Regions from separate parts of the Dietzia sp. B32 genome, predicted to be linked through region 2. Evidence: predicted binding sites of a transcription regulator. Region 2 holds the regulator's gene; each other region holds the start of a gene.
What was found. The regulator LexA, encoded in region 2, represses DNA repair genes until DNA is damaged. The targets are predictions, from matches to a motif close to CGAACANNTGTTCG.
Positions count from the first base shown of each region.

Region 1: a site for LexA is predicted at 2,306-2,319, ahead of L8M95_RS08215 (HNH endonuclease signature motif containing protein). Genes of this name have one in related genera too.
Region 3: a site for LexA is predicted at 2,350-2,363, ahead of L8M95_RS16535 (HNH endonuclease signature motif containing protein). Genes of this name have one in related genera too.
Region 4: a site for LexA is predicted at 2,058-2,071, ahead of L8M95_RS14215 (HNH endonuclease signature motif containing protein). Genes of this name have one in related genera too.

Region 1 covers NZ_CP093845.1:1,723,702-1,727,910, reverse strand. Annotated here, with positions in the region: gene L8M95_RS08220 (NYN domain-containing protein) at 1-597, shown strand, start outside; gene L8M95_RS08215 (HNH endonuclease signature motif containing protein) at 613-2,271, opposite strand; gene L8M95_RS08210 (SRPBCC domain-containing protein) at 2,406-2,900, opposite strand; gene L8M95_RS08205 (alpha/beta hydrolase family protein) at 2,933-4,144, opposite strand; gene L8M95_RS08200 (PspA/IM30 family protein) at 4,183-4,209, opposite strand, start outside.
Region 2 covers NZ_CP093845.1:391,689-395,897, forward strand. Annotated here, with positions in the region: gene hrpA (ATP-dependent RNA helicase HrpA) at 1-977, shown strand, start outside; gene nrdR (transcriptional regulator NrdR) at 1,033-1,488, opposite strand; gene L8M95_RS01895 (DUF3806 domain-containing protein) at 1,600-1,791, opposite strand; gene lexA (transcriptional repressor LexA) at 2,287-2,955, shown strand; gene hflX (GTPase HflX) at 2,997-4,209, opposite strand, start outside.
Region 3 covers NZ_CP093845.1:3,512,788-3,516,996, reverse strand. Annotated here, with positions in the region: gene L8M95_RS16550 (GNAT family N-acetyltransferase) at 1-1,220, shown strand, start outside; gene L8M95_RS16545 (MmcQ/YjbR family DNA-binding protein) at 1,250-1,603, shown strand; gene L8M95_RS16540 (hypothetical protein) at 1,673-2,191, opposite strand; gene L8M95_RS16535 (HNH endonuclease signature motif containing protein) at 2,398-4,155, shown strand.
Region 4 covers NZ_CP093845.1:3,000,655-3,004,863, forward strand. Annotated here, with positions in the region: gene L8M95_RS14200 (carboxylesterase/lipase family protein) at 1-1,109, opposite strand, end outside; gene L8M95_RS14205 (nuclear transport factor 2 family protein) at 1,169-1,591, shown strand; partial or broken gene L8M95_RS14210 (dihydrofolate reductase family protein) at 1,641-1,986, shown strand; gene L8M95_RS14215 (HNH endonuclease signature motif containing protein) at 2,094-3,650, shown strand; partial or broken gene L8M95_RS14220 (molybdenum cofactor biosynthesis protein MoaE) at 3,656-3,970, opposite strand; partial or broken gene L8M95_RS17615 (deaminase) at 3,945-4,040, shown strand; tRNA gene L8M95_RS14225 (tRNA-Asn) at 4,097-4,169, opposite strand.

The DNA of each region.
Region 1 (4,209 bases), 1.3 Mb from region 2:
CTGGCCGCGGACGAGCAGGAGTGCGTTGCGCGCGCCGAGTCGGAGCAGCCCGCGCCCGCGCCCGCGGAGACCGCGCGACCGACGCAAGCGCCGACGCCGACGCCAGAGCCTGCGGCCGCACCGGACGCGGGCCCCTCACCCGCCCAGTTGAGCGCGCACACCGGGCGCCCCTCGAAGACCGAGCAGGTCGAGCCGGCCGCGGAGGCCGTCGCCGCGGTCGGGGCCACTCCGGATTCGGACGCGTCGTCCCATGGGTCGTCCCGGCCGAATCCCTCGATGATGGCTCCCCATCGTCGGCCGCTGCGGTCCAAGTTCGTCCCGCTGCCCGACGAGGTCTGGACCTCCTCCGGCGAGCAGACCCCCTTCGATGTGGGGCAGCAGTACGCCACGTGGTGGTACGAGCGGGCCGCGAGTGAGGAGCAGCGCGACCAGGCGCATCTCCTCTCGGGCGGAGTCCTCCCTCCGGCGATCGACCGCCCGCTGCTGCAGTTCGCCTGCCAGATGCTCAACGAGTTCACCCTGACGGAAGCTCAGCGGGTGCGCCTGCGCGACGGATTCCACGAGGGAATTCGAGCGGTCCTGCTCAAGCACCGCTGACACCGCTCCGTCCGGTCAGAAGGGTGGGGGGTCGGTGTCGTGGTCGGGTCCGTCGGGGTGGGTTTGTGCTTGTGGGGCCATGGTGTTGGCTTTGCGTTCGGCGGCCAGGCGTTGGGCGCGGCGGTGCCAGTGGGTGCTTTGGGGTCGGGGGTCGAGCCAGGGTCGGCGTGGGGGTGGAACGTAGCTGTCGCTGTCGGTGCCGGCCGCGTGGTCGGGGTTGGTGGTGCGGTGGCGCCAGCGGGCGAGGGGTCCGTCGGGGTGGGTGGTGATGGTGTGGCCGGTGTCGGTGGTCACGGTCAGGGTGCCGTCGTGGGCGAGGTGGTAGTGCCAGCCGTGGAAGGTTTTGAAGCGGTGGTGGTGTCGGCACAGGCAGGCGAGGTTGTTCTCGGTGGTCGGGCCGCCTGCCGTGGGGTCGGTGTGGTTGAAGGGGCGGACGTGGTCGATGTCGCAGTCGTCGGCGGGGACGGAGCAGCCGGGGTGGCGGCAGGTGCCGTCGCGTAGGCGGATGCGGCGGGCCAGGTCGGCGCTGATGCGGTAGCGGCGGGCGCCGTGGGGGGTGTCGGCGGTGCCGGGTTCGGTGTCGGGCACGGTGATGGTGGCGCCGGTGCTGCGGGACAGCAGTTCGATGAGGGCGTCGATGGTGGCGGGGCCGCCGCGGGGGAGGTAGACCTCGGGGTCGCCGTCGGGGCCCGGGGGTGCGAGCACGGTGATGGTGGGGCGGATCTGGGTGGCGGGCGGCCGGTGACCGCCGCCCGTGCCCGCGGCGGCGTCTGGGCCCGTGGCTGTGTCTTGGTTTGTGGTGGTGCCGAGGAGGGTGGCGACGAGGGCGTCGGCACGCAGTTCGTCCATGCTGCGGATGAATTCGGGGTCGAGGGAGTCTGCGCCGTGGCGGCGGGTGGTCTCGACGCGGGTCCGGCGGTCGCGGTGGTGTTGGTCGGTGGCCATCGTCTGCAGGAGGGTGTGGATGGCGAAGGCTTCGGTGGCGGTCAGGTGGGCGTGCAGGTCGGCCATGCCGTCCGGGCCGCGGCGGATGCGGATGCGGCGGGCGCGCACGGCGGCGGCGCGGCGCAGGCGTACGCCCGCGGGGTCGTGGGCGGCGATGATGCGGTCGGTGTGGGACAGGATCGCGTCGCGTCCGGGGCGTCTGCCGGCTGCGAGGGCGTCCAGGAGCCATGCGATGACCTCTCGTTGGACGTCGTCGCGGTGGAGGGAGTCCACGGTGCGCATCTGGCGGGCGAGCAGGGTGGCGGTGGCCTCGTCGAGCCGGCCGGTGTCCATGGCCTCGACGAGGTCGGGGAACTTGGTGACCAGGGTGATGGCCAGGGTGAGCAGGTTGCGGGCGCGGTTGTGGTGGACGCCGTAGGCGGCGACGATCTGGCTGGTGGCGATGGTCAGTGGGTCGATGACGGCGTGTTCGGGGCGTTGGTCCAGGCCCGGTCCGTAGCCGGCGGCGATGTCGCGCAGTTCCTGTTCTTCGCGGCAGATCGCCCACAGGTCGTGGCAGGCCCGCAGTCTGGCGGCGGCGGCGCGGTTCTCGGCGTGCAGCGCGGCCACGGCGGCGGAGCTGGCGTCGGTGACGGAGGGGCTGGCTGCCACGGCGCTGGGATCGTCGGAGCTGGGATCATCGACGCCGGGATCATCGGCACCGCCGTCGTCGGTAGTTGCCTCCCGCATGTGAACCCCCTCGGCGAGCCGGGCCGCCTGGTATCGCTCGTGTGTTCGATTGGGGAAACGCTAGCAACTGGGTACGACACAGCTGTCTGACCTGCGAAAGTACGTGTGCGGGGACAGTCGGGCAGTGCCCCGGCTCAGCCGCCCAGCAACGCCCGGTAGTGCTGGGCCAACGCGGGGTGGTAGTCGGGGGAGAAGCGGAGTGCCTCCGGATCCCGGCCCGCCTCGGCCTCGACCAACCGGTCCAGATAGAAGTCCCAGCCGGGACCGATGTCGGACGCGGCGTCGGCGTCCGCGATGTCCTGTTCCAGGGAGATGGTGACCTCGTCGTCGTCACCCTCGATCCTCACGGTGATCACCCAGCCGTCGGGACCGATCCTGACGACGATGAGGTCCGGCGCCTCACACCGCAGTACCGCGACGGACTCGGCGGGCGAACCCTCCTCGGCGGACATCGTCATCTCGACGGTGCCCGACGCCGGGTCGCCCGACCACGACCCGATCCAGCGCGCGGTGCGGGCCGGATCGGTGACGGCCGCCCACGCCTGTTCCCGGGACAGTGGCAGTCGGCGGGGGAAGACCACGGCACCCGACGGGGCGAGATATCCGGAGGCCCGGGGTGTGGTGGTCATGGCGACTCCTCACGTGAGGGGCGCCGCGGAGATCAGCGCAGCGCTGGCATCAGCGTATCGCGCATCGGGGCGACGAATCGGCCGAAATTGTCCCAGTTGTGCAGGCCGGTGGGCAGGTAGTCGACCCGGGCGTCGATGCCCAGTTCGTCGAGCCGCCGGTCCATCTCCACGGTGCAGGCATGGGTGGCGACCTCGAGCCCCGCACCCTGGGTGAACCGCAGCAGGTCGCGGCCGTTGCGGTCCCATTCGCCCGCGTCGGGTCGGCCGGTGGCGGTGGCGAAGTAGAGCGCCTTGCCCCTGAGCTTCTCGGCGTGGAGGAGCCCGTCGTTGGCCCGGTAGGCGGGGTCCGTGCGCGGGCCCCACATGTTGGCGATGTCGCCGCCGCGGGTCTCGGTGACGATCTTGGCGAGGATGAACCCGAGATCGTCCCGCGCCGTGTAGCAGCCGGCGATCGCGCCCACGGCGTCATACAGGTCCGGGCGCAGCTCGGCGATGGTGACGGCGCTCGCCGCGCCCATCGACAGGCCCGCCATCCCGCGCTTGCCGTTGAACGGGATGTCGCCGGCCTCCAGCAGCGGTCGGAGCTCGTCGGTGAGGAAGGTCTGCCACTTGTTGCGGCTCAGGACCGGGTCATCGCGCTGCCAGTCGGCGTGCAGTGAACCGTCGGCCCGGGCCGGCATGACGAGCGTGACGTGCTCACCGGCGAAGGTGCGCTCGACCCCGCCGGGCAGGAGCCACCCGCTCGGGGAGGGGGAGTCCACGCCGTCGAGGAGGTACAGCATCGGTGCCGGTGCGTCGGTGGCCGGGCGCCAGATCTCCACGGGCAGGACGCGGTTCATCGACTTCGACGCCACCCACCAGCGTTCGAAGCGGGGATCGCCGCCGGCCACCAGGGGGTCGCCGATCTCCACGCGCCGCACCTCGCTGACGGTGACGGGCTCTGACTCCATGCCGATCGGCGGGGTGGCGGTGGTGTTCTGCGAGCCGGTCCCCAGTGGCGGGAGGGTGCCCGAGCCGGTCAGCGACTCCGTGCCGGTGGATCCGGTGGAACCGATCGTCGCCGCGCCCGCGGCCGCGCTCGACGGGTCGACGCTCCCGTCGACCGTCGTCAGCGACCCGATACCCGGTGTGGAACCGGCGGGCAGGGACTGCGCGAGGGCCGGTGCCGCCATTCCGCCGATCAGTGCCGCGGCGAGCGCGGGGGCGAGCAGCGACAGGGCACGAGGTGAGCGGTGACTGGGCACCGTCACACGATATGTCGCCCGGGTGGAGAGCGGGAACCCTACTCTCTGGTGTCCCGCGGGAGAGT
Region 2 (4,209 bases):
ACGGTGACGAGGTCGTGGCCTCCGGGACGGATCTAGCGCAGTTGAGGACCCGCTTGGTGGACAGGGTTCGTGCGACTCTCAACGCCCGCCTGGTCCCGGACAAGGGTCCGTACCGGGAGTGGACCGCCGGCACCATCGGCGATCTCCCGCCGGCGGTGACCGGCTCGGTGGACGGGGTCGAGGTCACGGTCTATCCAGCACTGCGTGTCGGCGCGGACGGCATCCACGTGGTGGCGTGTGCCACCGAGGACGAGCGCCGATCGACCCAGGCGGCCGCGGTGCTGACGCTGATCTCGTCTGGTCTCGTGTCGGCGTCGTCGATCCTGCGTGGGCGCCCGGTACAGCAGCGGCTCGCTCTCTCGCAGTACCCGCACGGCGGGATCGAGGGGCTCGTCTCGGATGCCTCACTCGCGGCGTGCGGCCGGATCATCGCCCGGAGAAAGGGCGCTCCGGTCCTCACCGTCGCTGATTTCGACGAGCTGCAGGCCACCGCGAGAGCGGAGGTGCCCGGCGCCGTGGCGTCCGCGATCTCGACGGCGGTGCCCGCTCTCGTGGCGGCCCAGTCGGTGTGGGGCTCGCTGGCCGCGGCACCGGCGGACATCGCCGATGCCGTCCGGCCGTCTCTCGACTTCCTCATCGGCCGGGGTTTCCTCGCCCGACACCCGGCCGACGCACTCCCGCATCTGGAACGACACGTGAGGGCTGTGGGGCTCCGCCTGGAGCTGGCGGAGAAGTCTCCGTCCCGCCACCGGGAACTCACGGTGAGGCTGTCCCGGTCCGAGGCGAGGGTCGACGAGGCGTGCGCCGCGTTGCGAAAGCGCCCGGGTGGGGCCCGGGCCGTTCGCGACCTGCGCTGGATGCTGGCCGAATACCGCGTGGGGCTGTTCGCGCAGACGCTCGGGACCGCCAGATCGGTGTCGGCGGAGCGCATCGAGAAGGCAGTGGCAGCGGCGCTGGCCCCCCGGTCGTCCCGCTGAGGCAGGCCGTCCCCTGGAGCCGGCCGTCGGCCGATCACCCGCCTATGGCGCGCGTCTAGCGACTCGTCCGGCGTTCCCGGAGGGCGATGATCTCGCGTTCGAAGTCATCGGCGGAACTGAACTGCTTGTACACCGAGGCGAAGCGGAGGTAGGCGACCTCGTCCAGGTCCTGTAGCGGGCCCAGGATGGCAAGACCGATCTGATGGGCGGGGACTTCGGACACGCCACCGGCGCGGACGGCGTCCTCGACCTGTTGGGCGAGGCGGCGCAGGGCGTCCTCGTCGACCGCTCGTCCCTGGCACGCACGCCGGACTCCGCGCACCACCTTGTCCCGGCTGAACGCCTCCGTGACCCCGTTGCGTTTGAGAACAGTCAGAAGCGGCGTCTCGAGAGTCGTGAACCGGTGGCCGCACCTCGGACATTCCCGGCGACGCCGGATCGCCTGCCCCTCGTCGACCGATCGTGAATCGATCACGCGGGAGTCCTCGTGGTGGCATGTCGGGCAGTACATTCCCGTGGGGCCCTTCGTCGACCGGACTTCACGCGTCCCGGCTCGTGCCTGACGGGATGCGGGGATGGCAGTACACCGTCCCCGACTCATTCTAGGAGGCCCGACGACCGGTCATGCGTAGGCGGGCCCGCCGAGATACGCCACGGCGAAGAGCAGGATCACTCCGAACGCGATCCCGCAGGCCAGGAGCGCCCACGTAGGAACGTCGTCGACGACGCCGCTGGCCACAGGAGCCTCGATATGGCAGGCGCGCACGCCCTCGGCCGACGCCGGGCGGACGAGCACGCGGCGACCCGGTGCCACAGACGTGACGCCGAGGGGGCGGCCGGGCACCCTCGGCCGGACGACGGTGTCGACACGTGCCGACGCCGCCGCGGGACGGCTGCCCTCCGGTCGAACCGCGGGGCGACGGTGGACGCGACCGGGCTGTGCGCTGCCCTTACCCGGGGAACTCTGTGGGGTGCCGGGACGATCGACGCCCGCGGACCGCCCGCGATGGTCGCCGGGGCAGACCTCGCTCCACCGCACGGTCGGACGTGCGTGTGACTGCAACTCCGTAACGGTCATGGTGACTCCCTACTCGATACGGTGTGCGAGTGGTGTTCGCACACCCGTATGTATGTGTCAGTACATCTGTTCGAATCCGAACTCTCCTAGAGTTGTATCACGCGACTCCGACACAGTCACCATTCCGGGCCCGATTATTTCGAACACCTGTGTGGCGCGACGTTCGCATGGGCGATAGGGTGTACACAGATACAGACGTCGAACATCCATTCGCCGAAGGGACCACACGAGATGCCGAAGCCCGACTTCGAGTCGCTGACGGACCGACAGAAGAGCGTTCTCCTCCACATCCACGACACCGTCAAGGAGCGCGGCTATCCGCCGAGCATCCGGGAGATCGGCGACGCGGTCGGGTTGCAGTCCACCTCGTCGGTGGCTCATCAGTTGCGGACTCTCGAGAAGAAGGGTTTCCTGACCCGGGACCCGCACAAGCCGCGCGCGGTGGACGTGCACGGGGTTCCCGGGCAGAAGTCGCGCGGGCGTCGTTCGCCGACGCCCGAGCCCCAGCGGCCCGGCGGCGCCTCCGAGCCCGTCTACGTCCCCGTGCTCGGCCGGATCGCCGCCGGCGGTCCGATCCTCGCCGAACAGGCCGTCGAGGAGATCTTCCCGCTGCCCGCGGACCTCGTGGGATCCGGCGACCTGTTCATGCTCAAGGTCGTCGGGGAATCGATGATCGACGCGGCGATCTGCGACGGCGACTTCGTGGTGGTCCGGCGGCAGAACGTCGCGGACAACGGTGAGATCGTCGCGGCGATGATCGACGGGGAGGCGACGGTCAAGACCTTCCGCAACGACGCGAGCGGAGTCTGGCTGCTACCTCACAATCCGTCGTTCAGTCCCATCCCGGGAGAGCACGCGACGATCCTCGGCAAGGTGGTGACGGTGTTCCGGAAGCTCTGAACTCCGGACTCGAACGGCGCGCCGCCCGTCCCCGGTGGGGGTCAGGCGGCGCCGTCGTGTGAGCCGTCGGCGGCGAACTCGTCGAGTTCACCCGCCACTGAGGCGGGCAGTCGGACGATGACCCGGGTTCCGTTTTCGGTGTGCTCCTCCTCGACCACCGCGCCCTCGGCGTGGACCCGTGACACCACGTCCCCACGGGAGTACGGGATCTCCAGGGTGACCTCGGTGTCCCCGGAAGCGACGATCTGGGTGATCCGCTCGAGCAGCTCGTCGACGCCCTGACCGGTGACGGCCGAGACGAACACGGCGTCGGGTAGCGCGTGGTGCAACTCGGTGAGTACGACGGGATCCGCGGCGTCCACCTTGTTGATCACCAGCAGCTCACGAGGTCGCTCGGCGTTCTGCTCCTCCACCACCTCGTTGATCACCTTGCGCACCGCCTCGATCTGGCGGAGCGGAAAGGCATCCGAGCCGTCCACCACATGGAGGAGAAGTTCGGAGTCGACGACCTCCTCCAGTGTGGAACGGAAGGCCTCGACCAACTGGGTCGGAAGATGACGAACGAACCCCACGGTGTCGGTGAAGACGACCGCGCGGCCGTCAGGCAGCTCGGCCTTCCGGGTGGTCGGGTCGAGCGTGGCGAACAAGGCGTTCTGGACCAGTACCCCGGCACCGGTTATCCGATTGAGAAGACTGGACTTTCCGGCGTTGGTGTATCCGGCGATCGCTATCGAGGGCACGGGCGTGGCACGGCGACGGTGCCGTTTGGTGTCGCGGGCCTGTTTCATCCCCTTGATGTCGCGCCGCAGACGTGCCATCCGTTCGCGGATCCGACGCCGGTCGGTCTCGATCTTGGTCTCACCCGGACCTCGGAGACCCACGCCGCCGTTGCTGCCGGCACGCCCGCCGGCCTGACGGGACAACGACTCGCCCCAGCCGCGGAGGCGGGGAAGCATGTACTCCATCTGGGCGAGAGTCACCTGGGCCTTGCCCTCGCGGCTGGTGGCGTGCTGCGCGAAGATGTCGAGGATCAGGGCGGTGCGGTCGATGACCTTGACGTTGACCGCCTTCTCCAGCGCGAGCAACTGTCCCGGGGTGAGTTCACCGTCGCAGATGACGGTGTCGGCGCCGGTCGCGGCGATCACGTCCTTGAGGACACTGACCTTGCCCGACCCGATGTACGTCGCGGCGTCGGGCTTGTCGCGTCGCTGGATGAGCGCATCGCACACCTCTGATCCCGCGGTCTCGGCCAGC
Region 3 (4,209 bases), 600 kb from region 2:
TGCACCCGTGGCAGTGGGAGCACGAGGTCGCGGTGGCGTTCGGCCCCGATCTCGCCCGCCACGACCTGGTCCACCTCGGCGAGTCTGACAGCGAGTACCGGCCACAGCAGTCGGTGCGCACCTTCTTCGATGTCTCCCACCCCGAGCGCGGCTACGTCAAGACCGCTCTCGCCGTGCAGAACATGGGGTTCACCCGCGGCCTGTCGCCCAAGTACATGCGCGACACCCCGGCGGTCAACGACTGGGTGGCCGGGGTCGTCGCCTCCGATCCGGTGTTGCGCGCGCTGGATTTCCAGATCCTGCGCGAGGTCGCCGCCGTGGGGTACACCGGCGACGCCTATCACCGGGCGGCCGCGGCCGGGATCTCCGACGAGGGCCCGCACACCAAGATGATCGCGGCACTCTGGCGCGAGAGCCCCGTGCCCCGACTGACTCCCGGAGAGCGGGCCGTCACGCTCGCCTCGATGCTGCACGTGGACCTCCACGGGCGGGCCCTCGCCGTCGAACACCTCGAGCGGTCCGGCCTGGACGCCCGCACCTGGCTCCGGGCGCTGCTCGACGCCTACGTGGTGCCCGTCGCGCGGTGCCTGCTCGTGCACGGACTGGTGTTCATGCCGCACGGCGAGAACGTCATCGTGGTGATGGGTCCCGACCACACGGTGCGCCGGGTGCTGTTCAAGGACATCGGCGAGGAGGTTGCCGTCGTTCGCGACCGCCCCCTGCCCGCGGGGCTCGAGCGGATCCGCCACGTGGTGGACGCCGAGACCGGCGCGCTGAGTGTCCACACCGACGTCATGGACGGGGTGCTGCGCCACCTCGCCGCGGTCCTCGACGTCGCCGGGGCGCTGGACGCCGATCAGTTCTGGGACGAGACGCGGCAGTGCCTGGAGACCCTGGGGCCCGGCGCGGGAGGTCGCGGCGGCGGTCGTGACGGCGGCGGGCGCGGCGACAACGAGGACGACGACGACAACGAGGTGCACCGTCCCACCTGGGAGGCGCTGTTCGCTCCGCGATTCAGACATTCGTGCCTCAACCGACTGCAGCTGCGGAACACCCGGCAGATGGTGGACCTGACCGATCAGGCCGGGTCGCTGCAGTTCGCCGGGACGCTGGCCAACCCTCTCGTCGCCGGGTCGTCATGCGCGAACGACACGCAGGAGCACTCGGGGCGGGACACCCGGCCGGACGCCGGGGCGGTGGCGGTAGCGTCGACGCCGTGAACGGACGGGAACTTTAGAAGTGCGCCGCGATGCGGGCCCGCGAACTGCCCGCATCGACTCTGGAGTTCCCGTTCGGGCCGGGCGTCGACGTGTTCAAGGTCCGCGGGAAGATGTTCATGTTCCACACGACCGTCGACGGCGAACGCCAGGTGATCCTCAAGGCGTTGCCGTCTGATTCGATGTCGCTCCGCGATGCGCACGCCGACATCACGCCCGGATACCACATGAACAAGCGGCACTGGATCTCGCTGCACCCGGGCGGATCCCTGGACGCGGACATGGTGTCCGAGCTGGTCACCGAGTCCTATCGGCTCGTGGTCGCCGGCCTGCCCAGGACGCAGCAGCCCGTCGAGCCGCACGCGTTCGGCCGCGGGCAGCGGTAGCTTCCGGCACCCCTACCCGGGATTCACCCGGCCCCTCACCCCTCGGTCGGGCGCGGGGCGGGGCGCGTCTCAGTTCCCCGGCGTCAGCGAGGTCTCGGCGAGAGAGCCGAGCCGATCGCCCACAGAACCTTCCACCGACTCGGTGGCCGACCCTGTGTCCAGTTGATCCTCGAGCGAGTTGCCGACCAGCGGCACGCCTGAGACCACGGCACCCACGGAGCCCGCGACGTCACCCTTGAGCAGTGAATCCGCAGACGCGGCCACTGGGTTGAGCACCATGCAGACCACGCCGACCGGAACCTGCAACGGCGCCCCCATCAGGTTGGCGGCGGCACCGACCGCGGACCCGATGTTGCACGCGAGCGTGGCGGTGGACCCCAGCGGACCGGTGGCGTAACCGGGCAACGACCCCGTCACGGAACCCGGCAGCAGCTCGCCTGCCTCACCGAGGTAGTCGCCCTCGGTCTCGGACGATCCCGGGAAGGAGTTCGAGCTGGTTGCGCCTGAACTCTGCGCAGTTGCGGCTCCCGTCGACATGACGACTAGCGCGGCAGCGACCGCTCCGGCACAGGCAAGAGTCTTGGACATGGAACGCCTCCGAGGTGTGGGTCCACGGGGCATTCACCCCGAACGATAAAAAAGAGTGGACCACAGATCAGGCCGAGGTGGGCTCCCGTTGCTCCGGAGCCCCTGCACCAAGATCCTCTGAAGTGACCCTTGCCGGTGCGAACCTACTTTCGTATACTAGAACACAAGTTCGATGCCGGGTTAGCGACGACGGAGGGGGTGGGTGGATGCAGGAGGACGCGGATCGCGCGGCCGCTGGCCACGCCTCCCCCGCCTCGCCCGGCTCGTCCGGCTCGTCCGCCTCGCCCGCCTCGTCTGGTTCCTCGAGTTCGTTGTCGGGTCTGCGGGCGGCGGTGCGTGAGGGCTGGATGGGCGAGAATCGTGCAGCGGCACGCCGGTTCGTGGCGTGTTACGAGTTGTTCCTCGAATGCCAGCGCCGGGAGGAGTCCGGGGCGGGCGCCGGTGAATGCCGACCCGGGCATGCGGTGGTCGATCCCATCGACGTCGCGACCGGGTACGTGGTCGCGGCGATGGCGATCTCGTCCCGGCGGGCCACCACCATGATCTCCTTCGCCTTCGACCTGCACACCCGGTACCCGGCGATCCTGACAGCGATGGCGCAGGGGCGTCTGGACCAGCGCGCCGCCGAGGTGCTCGCCTCCCAGATGGCCACCGTCCACGTCGACGTGCTCGATTTGGTGCAGCAACAGGTCGTCGACGAGTACCTCGCCGCGATCGAGGGCGGGATCCGCCTGGGCGAGAAAGCCATCCGCAGCAACGTCGATGCCATCATCGCCGGCTACGACGCCAATGGCATCCGCCTGCGCCGCCAGGAAGCCGCCCGCACCCGCGGGGTACGCGTGAACAAAGGCATCGACGGCATGTCCACCATCTCGGCGATCCTGGCAACCGAGGAAGCCGCCGTCCTGGCCGAGGCCCTCGACCACCGCGTCGCCGACCACCGGGCCGCCGACGCCGCAGCTGCCGCCGACGCCGCCGCCAACGCCCGCGATGGCGACGGTGATGGTGAGGCCGCCGGTGAGGTCGACGACTACTCCCTCGCCGAACGCCGCGCCGACGCGTTGATGTCCCTGGTCTGCGGCGACACCGGCCCCGGCCAGCCCGGTGCCGCGGGCCAGTCCGCCACCGCGGGTGCCGGGGTGGCGCCGCTGCGGCCACGGGTCACCGTCATCGCCACCGGCAACCACGCCCGCGACGACGGCGGAGCCCGGGTGGAGTTCACCCGCACCGGCCAGGCCGCCCTGCAGGCCCTGCTCGACATGCTCGCCACCAGCGACGGGGCCACGTTTGAGGCCGTCGATCCCCGGATCGGGGCCGCCGACGACGCCCGAGCCGCCCTGACCTACCGGCCCAGCGCCGACCTGGCCCGCCGCATCCGACTACGCGACGGCACCTGCCGCCACCCCGGCTGCGCGATCCCGGCCGAGTCCTGTGATCTGGACCATGTGGTGCCGTTCGATCACACCGACCCCGAGCGTGGCGGGCACACCACCGAGGCCAACCTCGCCGCGATGTGCCGGCGCCACCACCGGTTCAAGACCTTCTCCGACTGGCGCTACCACCTCCACCCCGACGGCACCCTGACCGTGACCACCCCCGAGGGCTCGACCATGCTCACCCGACCCTCCGGCCCACTGGCCGACTACCGACGAGAACACGCCCACACCGAGACCCAGGCCTGGGCCCGTCAGCAACGCCGCACCCCCGACCCCACCGGCGACGACCGGGCCGACGCCGAACCGACCTACTGGTCCCGCCGCGCCGCCCGCCACAACGCCGAACGCCACAACACCGAACGCGCCCGCGCCACCACCGACACCATCCCCACCCCACCGGCCGAGTCCAGCCGCTGGTGGAACCGCAACGCCCCACACGCCAGCGCCATCGAACTCGGCATCCGCACCCTCCTACTCGACCACCACCGCCAACGCCTCGACGACATCATCGACCCACCACCCTTCTGACGACGCAGCCGGAAGCCGGGCAGTCGGGCAGTCGGGCCCCGCCATGAGATGCAG
Region 4 (4,209 bases), 1.1 Mb from region 2:
CAGCGGAAGTCGTACACCCAGGTGGGCGCGCCGGCGGCCACCCGGGTCTCCGCCGCCCGCACGACGGTCGAGTGGATGGTCGCGGCGTCGACCACCGCCCCCACCGCCCGGCGCAGCGACTTGCCCGCCGACTGCCTGGCCAGCGCGCGCAGTCCGGTGGTGGGCAGCTCCTGGGACCGCAGGATCATCGCGGCACCCGGCACCAGCGCCGGCCCGGGGAGGGCCCGGACGACCCCCTCGAACTCCGTGGCCGTGGAGCCGATGAGCAGTGGCAGGTCGAGCCCGGGACCGCTCCCGATGCCCTCCAGGGGCGGGACCGGGACGGTGTCGTCGCCGACCGTCGGCCGGAACGGCATGAGGAAGGGATTGTCCTTGCGCAGGCGCCGGTGGAACTCGTCGACGGCACCCCGGCCGCCGGCGGCCAACTCCGCGGCGGTCGTCCCCTTGGGTGCCTGAGCGGCGGGCGATCGCAGTACCGCGGGCGACGAGGCGATCCCCCGGTGGAACAGGCCGGCCGCCAACGGCGAGGCGAGCAGGCAGAGCACCGCCCCGCCGCCCGCCGACTGACCCGACACCGTGACCTGCCCGGGGTCGCCGCCGAACGCCGCGATCTCGTCGCGGACCCACTCCAGGGCCATGATCCAATCCCGCACCCCGCGGTTGTCCGGGGCGTCGGGGAACGCGGTGAACCCCTCGACGCCCAGGCGGTAGCCCACCGAGACCACGACGATCCCGGCGCGCGCGAAGGCGGTCCCGTCGAACCAGGGCTGGTGCGACGATCCGGACTCCCAGCCGCCGCCGTGGATCCACACCAGCACCGGGTGGCCCGTGCCCTGGGCGGGAGCCCACACGTCGACGTGCAGGATGTCCGTGCCGGCGACGATCGGCTCGGGGATCGCCGGATCGGGGTCGAAGCGCAGCCGCTGCGCGGTGGCCGCCGGCCGGGTGGCGTCGCGGACGCCCGGCCACGGTTCGCGGCGGACCGGGGCGGCGAACCGCAGGTCGCCGACGGGGTCCTCGGCGTACGGAATGCCGTAGTAGCGGACCACATCCCCCAGATCGGTGCCCTTGACGCGGCCGGTGGACAGCGCGATCTCGACGTCGGTCATGGCGGCCAGATTAGCGACGACAGCTGAGATCCCCCGGCGATCACTGCTACCAAGGGGAGATGACGAGTGACAGGGACCTGATCATCGAGCGTCTGGCCGACGTGGCCGCAGCGTTGGACTCACGTGACTGGGCCGGGCTGGGCGAGCTGTTCACCGAGTCCGCGACCGGGTACGGCGCGACCGGTCGGCAGGCGATCGTCGAGAGGGTCAGGGAGCACCTCGGGGGCTGCGGACCATCCCAGCACCTGTTGGGCAACCATCGGGTGCAGCTCGCCTTCCATGGAGACGAGGACCGGGCGCGGAGCCTCACGTATGCGCGGGTCCTCCACCTCGGCGCCGGGGACCGGTCCGATCTGTCCTACGAGTGCTTCGGCGAGTACTCGGACCTGTGGACCCGGACGCCGGACGGCTGGCGGATCGACTCGAGGAGGTTCCACATCAGCTTCGACCGAGGCGATTTCCGGACACTCCAACCGGGCTGACCTCCGGGCACCTCCCATGGGAGGCGTCCACGATCTAGGACGCAACACCATGACCGCCACCTCCACGTTTGACGTCTTCGCCAGCCTCGACGGCTTCGGGTCGTACAACGACAACGGTGATTGGGGCGGCTACTGACGATTCCGGCGTGTTCGACCCCTGGGTCACCCAGATGACCACGCTGCCGACGACGGTGGTGTCAACGACCCTGGATGGTCCCCTCGACTGGCCGGACGCGGCCATCGTCAGCGGAGACGCCGTCGAGGTGGTCGCTCGCTTGAAGCAGCAATCCGACGTGTCGTTGCGCTCGCACGGCAGCTTGTCGATGAACCGGGCGCTGATGGCCGCCGGTCTGGTCGATCGGGTGCAGGTGACGGTGTTTCCCTGGCGCAGTGGGTGGGTACCCGGTTGGGATGAGCATTCGAACGTGATCGAACCCTTGTGCTAGTCCGCCTGCGTGGGTATCGTCGAATGTAAGTTCGACACCGACAGGGCGGGGGTGGAATGGTGACGACGACGAGTTCGCTGTTCGCCGTACCCGAGCCCCTCGGCATGGTCGACATGGAGGCTGTCAGCGAGGCGGCCCGTGCCGCGACGCTGGCGCAGAACCGTGCCGGGGCCACGCGGCTCGAGGCGGCACACGTCCTGGTCGACCAGTTCGCCCGGTCCGCCCAGGCCCAGGCGGACGAGGGAGGCGCCGGCGCCGGGTCGCGTCGGCCCGCGTACGCCCGGCTGGATCCGGAGGCCCGGGCCCGCGATCACCTCGTGGCGGCGTGTCAGCTCACGTGCTGGCACGCCGCGCGGTTGGTGACGGCCGGGACGCAGATCCACCGCCGGCTGCCCCGTCTGCGATCCACGGTCGACCGCGGGCTGCTGCCCGAGCAGGTGGCGGTCGATATCGCGTGTCGCCTGGCGGAGGTGCCCGACGCGATCGTGTCGGCCGTGGAGGACGAGGTGGTCGCGCGCTTCACGGACGATCTCGACGGTGGCGACCGGCCGACCCGCAACGCGGTGGACTCGGCGATCGATGACGCCGTGGAGCGACACGACCCGGCTGCCGCGCAGGACGCCGCCGCAGCGGCGGCCGCCACCCGCTCGGTCCGATTCCGCGGCGACCGGAACGGCATGGCCACGATGTGGGCCAAGCTCACCGCCGCCGATGCCGAACTCCTCCGTCGTCGCATCGAGACCGATGCGTCGGCCGCCTCGGCGGACGGACTGGACGGTTCCCTGGACCAGCTCCGCGCCGACGCCCTCGCCGCGCTCGCCGTCTATCCGCCTGCTGGTGGCCCGTCCGCGACCAGCCCCGGCCCCGGCTCCGGCTCCGGCCCCGGCTCCGGCTCCGACCCGGCCCCTGCGTCCGAGTACGACGGCATCGAACTCGGCGACGTCAGGCTCGGGGCGGACCTCCCCCGGCCCACGCTGGGCAACGCCGCGCGGGCCGGTCAGCCGATCCGCATCAGCGTGATCGCCTCCGCGGCCCGGGGCCTGCCCAACCGCGTCGAGTTCGTCCACGGCACGTACAGCAGCGTCGAATGGCTCTGCACGGAACTGCTCGAGGGCGACGACGCGAGCGTGCGGTTCGAGCTCATCGACCCCGCCCCCGGCGTGCTCGACTCCCCCGAGCACGCCCTGCGCTACGTGATCACCCCGGCGATGGCCGAGCGAATCCGCATGCGCGACGGGACCTGCCGCCACCCGGGATGCTCGGTTCCCGCCGAGGCCTGCGACGTGGACCATGTGATCGCGTTCAACACGAAGGACCCCGAGCTCGGCGGGCCGACCACCGAGTGGAACCTCGTCTGCCTGTGCCGCAAACACCACCGGGAGAAGACGTTCGGGACCAATGCCTACCGGTCCGGGCCGTTGGGTGAACTCGTCATCATCACCGACACCGGACACGAACACCGCACCAGACCCAAGGGCCCCTTGGCCCGTGCCCGTGACGCCATCTGGGAACGCGAGTGGAACGCCTTCGCCGACCGCATCGTCGCCGACGACGGCACACTCATCAATCCGCCGGGTCAGGACAGGTACGGACCCCGCAGACGGCCGGCCTGACCAACTCAGCAGTCGCCGACGCCCACCCATTCGGAGACGCCGTCGGTGAAGCGCTGCCGCTTCCAGATGGGCACCCCGTGCTTGAGCCGCTCGATGAGCTCCGAACACGCCGCGAACGCCTCGGCCCGATGCGGAGCCACAGCGACCACCACCACCGCGACCTCGCCCACCGGCAGCACGCCCACGCGGTGGACGGCGGACACGCGGACCGTGCGCCCGGAATCGGCCGCCGAGGTGTGCTCGGCCGCGACCTCGTCGCAGAGCCGGGCGAGAGTGTCCCGGGCCGTGGGGTGAGCGGAGTATGACCTCGAACTGCTCGAGAGCCGCACCCTCGACGGCCGGATCCAGGAGCTGATCTACCGGCCCACCCTGCACGCCCCACCCGGCTGACCACCCTGAAATGCAGACCAGGCCAGGGCTCGGAAGCCACTGACCTGGTTGCTGAGCTCCCCCAATTGGACTCGAACCAATAACCCTTCGATTAACAGTCGAATGCTCTGCCAATTGAGCTATGGGGGATCACTGCTGGCACCCGGCGGTGATGCCGGATACCGAGAAC